Linked DNA regions of Paludibaculum fermentans. The protein of the gene in region 1 binds, or shares a complex with, the protein of each later gene. Links are inferred from orthologs where the notes say so. Each region holds a gene or a part of one and is shown on either strand. Other genes may lie near its edges.

Region 1 (4,675 bases):
GTAAAGCGGTGGACCATGCCATTCCTGGTGCTGGGCATGAACTCGATATTTGTCTATTCGCTCGGGCAGATCGGGATCTCCGGCTGGCTCAATCGCGGCCTGGCGAGCTTTACCGGGAACTTCGGGTTTCTGGGCGAACCGGGTGCGATTCCGCAGAGGGTGTGCGTGCTGGCGGGCCTTTGGTATCTGTGTTACTGGTTGTACCAGAGGCGGATTTTCCTGAAGATCTGAGGGCGCATCCGACGGGCTGATGCGGGTCGCTTTTTTACATGGTTCCGGCCGGAAAGCGAGGGCGTCCAGCGCTCCAAGACATTGAGTGGCAAGGTGTCCGTGCGAGCATAGGAGGGTGAGTTCCCCGTCCACTCCGGCCAAGGGCGCACTTGGCGTCATCTTCCTGATCGTCTTCCTCGACCTGATGGGCGCGGGGATCCTGATCCCGGTGATTCCTTACATCGTCGAGCCCTACCGCGCGGATGCCCTGACTGTCGGCATCCTGGCGATGGCTTTCTCCGCGGCGCAGTTCCTGGCCAGTCCGCTGCTGGGCCTCCTGTCCGACCGTTTTGGACGGCGCCCAATCCTACTGCTGAGTGTGCTGGGCAGCGCGGGCGGCTATTTCCTGTTCGGCTATGGCGGGTCGCTGGCGGTTCTGTTTGCCGCTCGCATTATTGATGGCTTAACCGGCGGGAATATCTCCGCGGCGCAGGCCTATATCGCCGATATTTCCGAGCCAAAAGACAGGGCGAAGAACTTCGGCCTGATTGGGGCGGCCTTTGGGCTGGGCTTCATCCTGGGGCCGGCGCTGGGCGGCGCGCTGAGCAAGATCAGCCTGTCGGCTCCGGCGTACGCGGCAGGTGTCCTCTCGCTGGTGACTTTTGCAGTGGGCTCAGTGCTGCTGAAGGAGTCGTTGCCGGCCGCCAACCGGACCTCGAAAAAGACCCGCTGGCATGACGTGAATCCGTTCTCCCAGATCCGGGCTGCCTTTGCGCGGGTAGGATTCCGCGAACTCATGCTGGCTACCTTTGCGATGAACTTTGGGATGGCCGGGCTGCAGACGAACTTCGCGGTATTCACGCATGCGCGATTCGGGTTGGACGCGAGCCACAATGCGATGCTGTTTGCGTTCCTGGGCGTGATGGCGTCGCTGACGCAAGGCTTGCTGCTGAGGAAGCTGGCTCCATCGCTGGGAGAGGGCCGGCTGGCCGTGGGCGGGTCGCTGCTGTTGGGACTTGGCTTCGTGGTGCTGGCCATTTCCAGCGCGATCTGGATGCTCTATCTGTGCCTGGTGCTGACGGCCCTGGGTTTCGGGCTGGCGGGTCCGTCGCTCTCGGGCCTGGTGTCTCGCCGGGCCACGCCGCGGGAGCAGGGTGTGCTGCTGGGGACGATGCAGTCGCTGGCCAGCTTTACGCGTGTGATCGGCCCTGTGTGGGCGGGCGCCTCGTTTGATCACATCGGGCAGAGCGCTCCGTATTGGACCGGCGCGATCTGCGCGGGGCTCACCATGGTGTGGTCGCTGCACTCCACGCGCGAATCACTTTGATTTGTCCCTGGGGCCCTTGCCGGGCAGCCCGACGGGATTCTCATGCACGCGTTCAGCGTGATCCGCAGTGAGACCCGTGGCGAGCTTGACGCTCTTTTCTCCATACTTGTCGCGGATTCGGTCGACGGCGGCCAAGGCCTGACGGGCGCGCTGGTTCTTCTCGGAATCGAGGAGGCCCAATTGGCCCTCGTGCGCCTCGAAGCCGGAGACGCCGGTGCCGATGAGGCGGATGGGCGTCTTGCCATCCCAGGCTTGGCGGAAGAGATGGCGCGACTCGGCGATGAGCTCGTGATCGAGTTGCGTGGACTGGGGCAGGGTCTTGCTGCGCGTGAGTGTGGTGAAGTCCTTGTAGCGCAGTTTGAGGTGGACGATGTTGGCGTGGAACTCGTGCTCGCGCAGGCGGCGGGCGACCTTCTCCGCGAGGCGGGCGAGGGTGGCTTCGAGTTCCATCGGCTCCGCCGTGTCTGTGTCGAACGTGTGCTCGTGGCTGATGGACTTGGGGTCGTCGTTGTCGCCGATGTCGCCGTCGAACCAGGATCCGGCGTCCATGCCGTGCGATTTGCCGGCCAGGGCGAGGCCCCACTGTCCGAAGCGGCGGCGGAGGAAGGGCTCGTCCAGGCGGGCGAGGTCGCCTACCTTGCGGATGCCATAGTCTTTCAGCTTCTGCTCAGTCACTTTGCCGACGCCCGGTATGCGGCGAACGTCCAGGGGGGCCAGGAAATTGGCCTCCAGCCCGGGCTGAACCCAGAGGATGCCGTTGGGCTTGGCCTGATCGGAGGAGACCTTGGCCACGAGGCGCGAGGTGGCGATGCCGACGGAGCAGTTGAGGCCGGTGACCTGTTTCATGCGCAAGTGGAGACGGTGGGCCGCCTGGAGCGGCGGGCCGAGCAGGCGCTCAGTGCCCGTAAGGTCCATGTAAGCTTCGTCGACGGAGGCCATTTCGACTTTGGGCGAGAACTCGTTGAGGACGCCATGGACCTTGTGGGAGTAGTCGCGGTAGCGGTCCGGATGGCCGTTGAGGAAGATGGCGTGGGGGCACAGTTTGGCCGCGGTGCGCAGGGGCAAGGCGGAATGGACGCCGAACTTGCGGGCTTCGTAGGAGGCTGCCGAGACTACGCCGCGGGCGTCCTTGGGGCCTCCGACGACGACCGCCTTGCCTTTCAGTGAAGGATCGAAGAGTTCTTCCACTGAGACGAAGAAGGCGTCCATGTCGACGTGGAAGATGGTTTTCACTTCTGTTCCAGGATAGACCGAACGCGCGGCGGCTGGCCTTCCGGCGAGTGGGAGGTGCGTGGCACACTGGCAGGTAGAGGGCCTATGTCGATCTTTATCGTGCAACTGGGTACGCCACGCAGGGCAGGGGAAGGGCCGCGGCTGGGCACGGTCAGGCGGCCGCCGCGCGGGGTGGCCAAGGCGGATTTCGCCAGGCTTGACTACTACGATGTGTGGTTTCCGAATCTGGCTCCCAGCGCCGAACTGGTGCAGGAAGCACTGCATGCGAAAGACGAGCCGGCGTGGGCGAGGTTCGTGCGGCAGTTCCGCAAGGAGATGAACGCTCCGGACCGCAGCCGGGAGCTGGATGTACTGGCGACGCTGTCGCACCATACGAACCTGTCGCTCGGTTGCTATTGCGCGGAAGAAGCCCGCTGTCACCGGTCGGTGCTTCGAGCTTTGCTGGTGGAACGGGGCGGCAAGGTCGTCTAGCGGCACCCTACGGCGTGTAGCGTCCGCGCAGCACTCTTGGCAATCCGGCCAGATCGTGGATCAGGGTGATGTCCTGCCATGGGCCCTTTGCGAACGCCTCGCGGACTCCGGCTTCGCCCTGGTAGCCGATCTCAAAGATCAGCCACCCGCCGGGCTTTAGAAGCCGTTCCGCCTGCGGGACGATGCGGTGGTAGATCTCGGTGCCCAGTGCACCGCCGGCGAGGGCCAGGTGGGGTTCAAAGTCGCGCACTTCCGTCTGCAGGCCGGGTATTTCGGCATCCGGAATGTAGGGCGGATTGGAAACGATCAGGTCAAAGCGGGTCTGGATTCCGGCGGCCAAGTCGCATTGTACGAAGTCCACGCGGGCGGCCAGTTCGGCGGCATTGCCGCGGGCGACCTGGAGGGCATCGAAACTCAGATCAGTGGCCACAGCCCGGGCCTTGAGTTCCAAGGCCAGGGTGACCACCAGGGCGCCCGAGCCTGTACCGATATCCAGCAGGGTTTTCGCGCGCGGCGCCACCTGGAGTGCCTGCTCCACTGTGTGCTCGGTCTCGGGGCGGGGCACCAGCACGGCGGGCGAGACGCGGAAGGGCCGTCCGTAGAACTCCTGGAGCCGTGTGATGTACTGCGTGGGCTTGCCCTGCATCCGCTCGTGGAGGTAGCGGCCGTAATGGATCCACTCCACGGTGGAGAGCTCGTGTTCGGGATGTGAGAAGAGATAGATGCGCTCCTTGTGGAGCGCGTGCAGGAGCAGGACTTCGGCGGTCAGCCTGGGCTCGGAGATACCGGCGCCAGCAAGGAGATCACTTCCCTGCTGGACCGCGGTCTTTGCCGTCATCCTTTTTGTTCGAGTTGAGATCGGCCTGGGAAGAATCCGCCTGCTCCTTGAGCTTCTGCGCGTTGAAGTGGTTTACGCAGGCGGTGAGCAGTTCCTCGATCTCGCCTTCCATGACGCGGTCGAGCTGGTGGAGCGTGAGGCCGATGCGGTGATCGGTGACACGGTTCTCCTTGAAGTTGTAGGTGCGGATCTTTTCGGAACGGTCGCCCGTGCCAACCTGGCTGCGGCGGTCGGCTCCGATGGCCTGCTGCTGCTTCTCCATCTCGAGTTCATAAAGGCGCGAGCGGAGAACGCGTTCCGCTTTAGCGCGGTTCTTGATCTGCGACTTTTCGTCCTGGCAGCTCACAACCAACCCCGTGGGCAGGTGGGTGAGGCGGACGGCGGAGTAGGTCGTATTGACCGACTGGCCACCGGGGCCGGAGGAGCAGAACGTATCGACGCGGACGTCCTTGGGTTCCAGTTTGATCTCGACATCATCCGCTTCGGGCATGACGGCCACGGTGATGGTGGAGGTGTGGATGCGGCCCTGCTGTTCAGTGACGGGCACGCGCTGGACGCGGTGGACACCGCTTTCATACTTCAGCTTGGAGAAGACG
Region 2 (3,621 bases), 2.6 Mb from region 1 along the record:
GGAAGGCATCCGTCTGCCCGAGGACGTCCGCATCTACATCGCCACCAAGACGAAGTCGAGCGTCCGCGAGCTGGAAGGCGCCTGGACCAAGCTCCTGGCATACTCTTCCGTCACCAATATCCCCATCAATCTGCCGATGGCCCAGCAGGCGCTGAAGCAGCTTCTGCCCGGGCCGGAACGGCGCATCACCATCGATGCGGTCGTCCGGGCTGTGGCCGAGCGCTACAACCTGCAGCCCTCGCAGCTCAAACAGAAGACGAACGCCCACGAGATCGCCCGGCCCCGCCAGGTCGCCATGTACATCTGCAAGGAGCTCACACCCGCTTCCTTGCCTGAGATCGGACGCCACTTTGGGGGTAAGCACCACACGACCGTCCTCCATTCCATTCGCAAAGTGGAGGAGCTGCGCCAGTCCGACCCCGATTTGAACAGGCTGATCCACAGCGTATCCGATTCATTCAATTAGATTTCCTGAGTTTTCCACAGAGACGGGTCCACAGACCCTCTGCACTGCTGTGAGGATCTTGGGGCCTGCCGGAAGATCCGGTAGTTCCAACGTTAGTTTTCACACTTCGCGGATCCGTCAAGGCTCAGAGTTTTGTATAATTTAGAGAGAAATCTACATTTCCACAGGTCCTACGAATCCTAGAAGCAATAGGACTTGTTCATTGAGAGAGAGATAGCAGTAGGCGTAGGGTCCGACCAGAAGGGGAAACGGTTCCATGGAGTTCACCGTCAGCAAAGCCGACCTCGTTCGCGAGCTGAATCTGTCGCAAGGCGTGGTCGAGCGTAAGACCACCATTCCAATCCTGTCGAATGTTCTGCTCGAGCTCTCCGGTGAGCGGCTGACCTTGACGGCCACGGATCTGGAACTGGGCATCCGTTGTTCGACGCCCGCCAAAGTGAAGTCGGCCGGGGCAGGCACCATTCCTGCCAAGAAGCTGCTCGACTATGTCCGCCTGTTGCCCGACGCCGATGTCGTGGTCAAGTTCAGCGACAACCACTGGGCCAGCCTCACCTGCGGCCGTTCCAAGACGCGCATTGCCGGTATGTCGAGGGAGAGCTACCCCGAACTGCCCGAGATGCCGGAGCCGCTGGCTCAGCTTCCTCTCGCGCTGCTCAGCAGCATGATTTCGAAGACGATCTTCGCCATTTCCGCGGAGGAGTCTCGCTTCACCCTCAACGGCGCACTACTACAGGTGAAGGGCAAGACCATCACGATGGTTGCCACTGACGGACATCGCCTCGCCCTGGTCGAATGTGAGAACCCGATGCAGAGCGAGACGAACTACAAGGCGCTGCTGCCACGGAAGGCGATGGCTGAGATTCTCAAGCTCGCTTCGGATTCCGAAACGAAGGACGCTGCCGTCGACTTCTCAGGCGATGACAACCACCTGTTCTTCCAGGTTGGGGCCCGCCTGCTGATCAGCCGCAAGCTCACCGGCAACTTCCCCGATTTTGAACGCGTTCTGCCAAAGTCCCACAGCCATACCGTAGCCATTGAACGGGACGAACTCCGCGCCTCCATTGAGCGTGTGGCCCAGTTTTCCGATGAGCGCTCTCGCGCCATCAAAGTGCGCTTCGCCGACAACGAAGCCACTATTCATTCCTCGCTCTCGGAGAGCGGCGAGTCGGAAGAGAGCCTGGCAGTGGAATACGGCGGCCCGACGGTCGAAATCGGTTTCAATGCACAGTATCTGCTAGAGTTCCTGCGCGCCGTGCCCGAGGCCAAGGTGGCCTTCCACTTCAAGGACGCGCAAAGCGCCGGAGAATTGACTCCGTCCGGCGAAGGCGTTGACTACAAGTACCGCTATGTCGTGATGCCCATGCGCATCTGACCGTGATGCGAGCGGTGGAAACAAGGATTAGACAGTTTTGAGCACTCCTGGCACTTACGATTCCAGCAGCATTAAGGTTCTGGAGGGTCTGGAGGCCGTGCGCCTCCGCCCCGCCATGTATATTGGCTCCACCAGCGAGATGGGGCTGCATCACCTGGTCTACGAAGTCGTCGACAACTCTGTGGACGAGGCCATGGCCGGCTATTGCACTGAGATTCAGGCGACTATTCATATCGACGATTCCATCACCATCGTCGACAACGGCCGCGGGATCCCTGTCGGCATCAAGGAAGAGTTTGGCGTGTCCGCCGCGGAGATCGTCATGACGAAGCTCCATGCCGGCGGCAAGTTTGACGCCAACACCTACAAAGTCTCCGGCGGCCTGCACGGCGTCGGCGTCAGCTGCGTGAACGCCCTGTCTGAGACGCTGCACCTCGAAATCTGGCGGGAAAAGGCGACCTGGGAGCAGGATTACGAGCGCGGCCTGCCCAAAGGCCCCCTCACCCGTACCGGTAAAGCGAACAAAACAGGCACAAAAATCACGTTCAAAGCCGACGGCACCATCATGGAGGCGACGAAGTTCAACTTCGACACCCTGGCCACCCGTCTGCGCGAAACCGCCTTTCTGAACCGCGGCCTCAAGATCACCCTGACCGACGAGCGCGTCGAGCCTGTCAAGGGCCATGAGTTCTTCTACTCCGGCGGCATTGCAGAGTTCATCAAGCACCTGAATCGCGGCAAGAACGTTCTACACGAAAAGCCCATCAGCATCGAAGGTGAACGCGAGATGCCCAATGGCGGCACGCTCGTCATCGACATCGCGATGCAGTGGAACGACAGCTACTCCGACCAGATCTTCTCCTACGCCAACAACATCAACACGAAGGATGGCGGTTCGCACCTCACCGGCTTCCGCACCGCGCTCACCCGCACGCTGAACGCCAGCGCCCGGCAGGCCGGGCTGTTCAAGGAAGTGAAGGACGCCAATCTCTCCGGCGACGACGTGTTGGAAGGCATCACCGCCGTCGTCAGCGTGAAGCTGCCTCAACCGCAGTTTGAAGGCCAGACCAAGGGCAAGCTCAATTCCGACATCGGCGGGCTGGTCCAGGCGATCGTGAACGAGAAGCTCACCGAATTCTTCGACAAGAATCCGTCGGTGATGAAGAAGATTATTGGCAAGGCCGTGGAAGCGGCCCGGGCCCGCGAAGCCGCCCGCAAAGCGCGCGAACTCACGCGCCGCAAGGGTGCGCTCGATTCCGGCGGCCTGCCCGGGAAACTGGCCGACTGCCAGGAGAAGGATCCCGCCCGCTGCGAACTGTTCCTGGTCGAGGGCGAATCGGCCGGCGGCACGGCGAAGACCGGCCGCGATCGTAAATACCAGGCCATCCTGCCTCTCAAAGGTAAGATTCTAAACGTCGAAAAGGCCCGCTACGACAAGATGCTGGGCCACGACGAAATCCGCGCCATGATCACGGCCATCGGCACGGGGATTGGCAAGGAAGATTTCGACGTCAGCAAGCTTCGCTACCACAAGATCATCCTGATGACGGACGCCGACGTCGACGGCAGCCACATCCGGACCCTGCTGTTGACCTTCTTCTTCCGTCACATGCAGGAGTTGATCACCCGCGGCCACGTGTATGTCGCGCAACCGCCGCTGTATCGCATCAAGAAGGGCAAGAGCGAAAAGTACATCAAGAACGACGAAGAGTTCGTTCGGGAGATCCTGCGCCGCGCCACGGAGAACGTCCATGTGTTGAGCGGTGTCGACGGCGAGCTTCGC

What was found. The genes of interacting proteins can lie anywhere in the genome.
Region 2: the proteins of dinB (region 1) and dnaN are in contact, whole or in part, in a solved structure (PDB 1OK7), measured with the Escherichia coli proteins. The link is inferred for Paludibaculum fermentans from one-to-one orthologs.

What each region holds. Positions count from the first base shown.
Region 1 is NZ_CP063849.1:8,695,062-8,699,736, forward strand. Bases 650-3,641 are described here. They hold dinB (DNA polymerase IV), read right to left. Parts: upstream 2,771-3,641; coding sequence 1,529-2,770; downstream 650-1,528. Other genes in these bases: IRI77_RS34535 (MFS transporter), read left to right, coding at 650-1,537; IRI77_RS34545 (DUF488 domain-containing protein), read left to right, coding at 2,855-3,241; prmC (peptide chain release factor N(5)-glutamine methyltransferase), read right to left, coding at 3,249-3,641. In the rest of the region: IRI77_RS34530 (acyltransferase family protein), read left to right, coding at 1-231; more of IRI77_RS34535, read left to right, coding at 347-649; more of prmC, read right to left, coding at 3,642-4,079; prfA (peptide chain release factor 1), read right to left, coding at 4,045-4,675. UniProt on the Escherichia coli protein: Poorly processive, error-prone DNA polymerase involved in translesion repair and untargeted mutagenesis. Copies undamaged DNA at stalled replication forks, which arise in vivo from mismatched or misaligned primer ends.
Region 2 is NZ_CP063849.1:6,048,366-6,051,986, reverse strand. What follows is about bases 1-2,780. They hold dnaN (DNA polymerase III subunit beta), read left to right. Parts: upstream 1-722; coding sequence 723-1,838; downstream 1,839-2,780. Other genes in these bases: gyrB (DNA topoisomerase (ATP-hydrolyzing) subunit B), read left to right, coding at 1,876-2,780; dnaA (chromosomal replication initiator protein DnaA), read left to right, coding at 1-466. In the rest of the region: more of gyrB, read left to right, coding at 2,781-3,621. UniProt on the Escherichia coli protein: Confers DNA tethering and processivity to DNA polymerases and other proteins. Acts as a clamp, forming a ring around DNA (a reaction catalyzed by the clamp-loading complex) which diffuses in an ATP-independent manner freely and bidirectionally along dsDNA.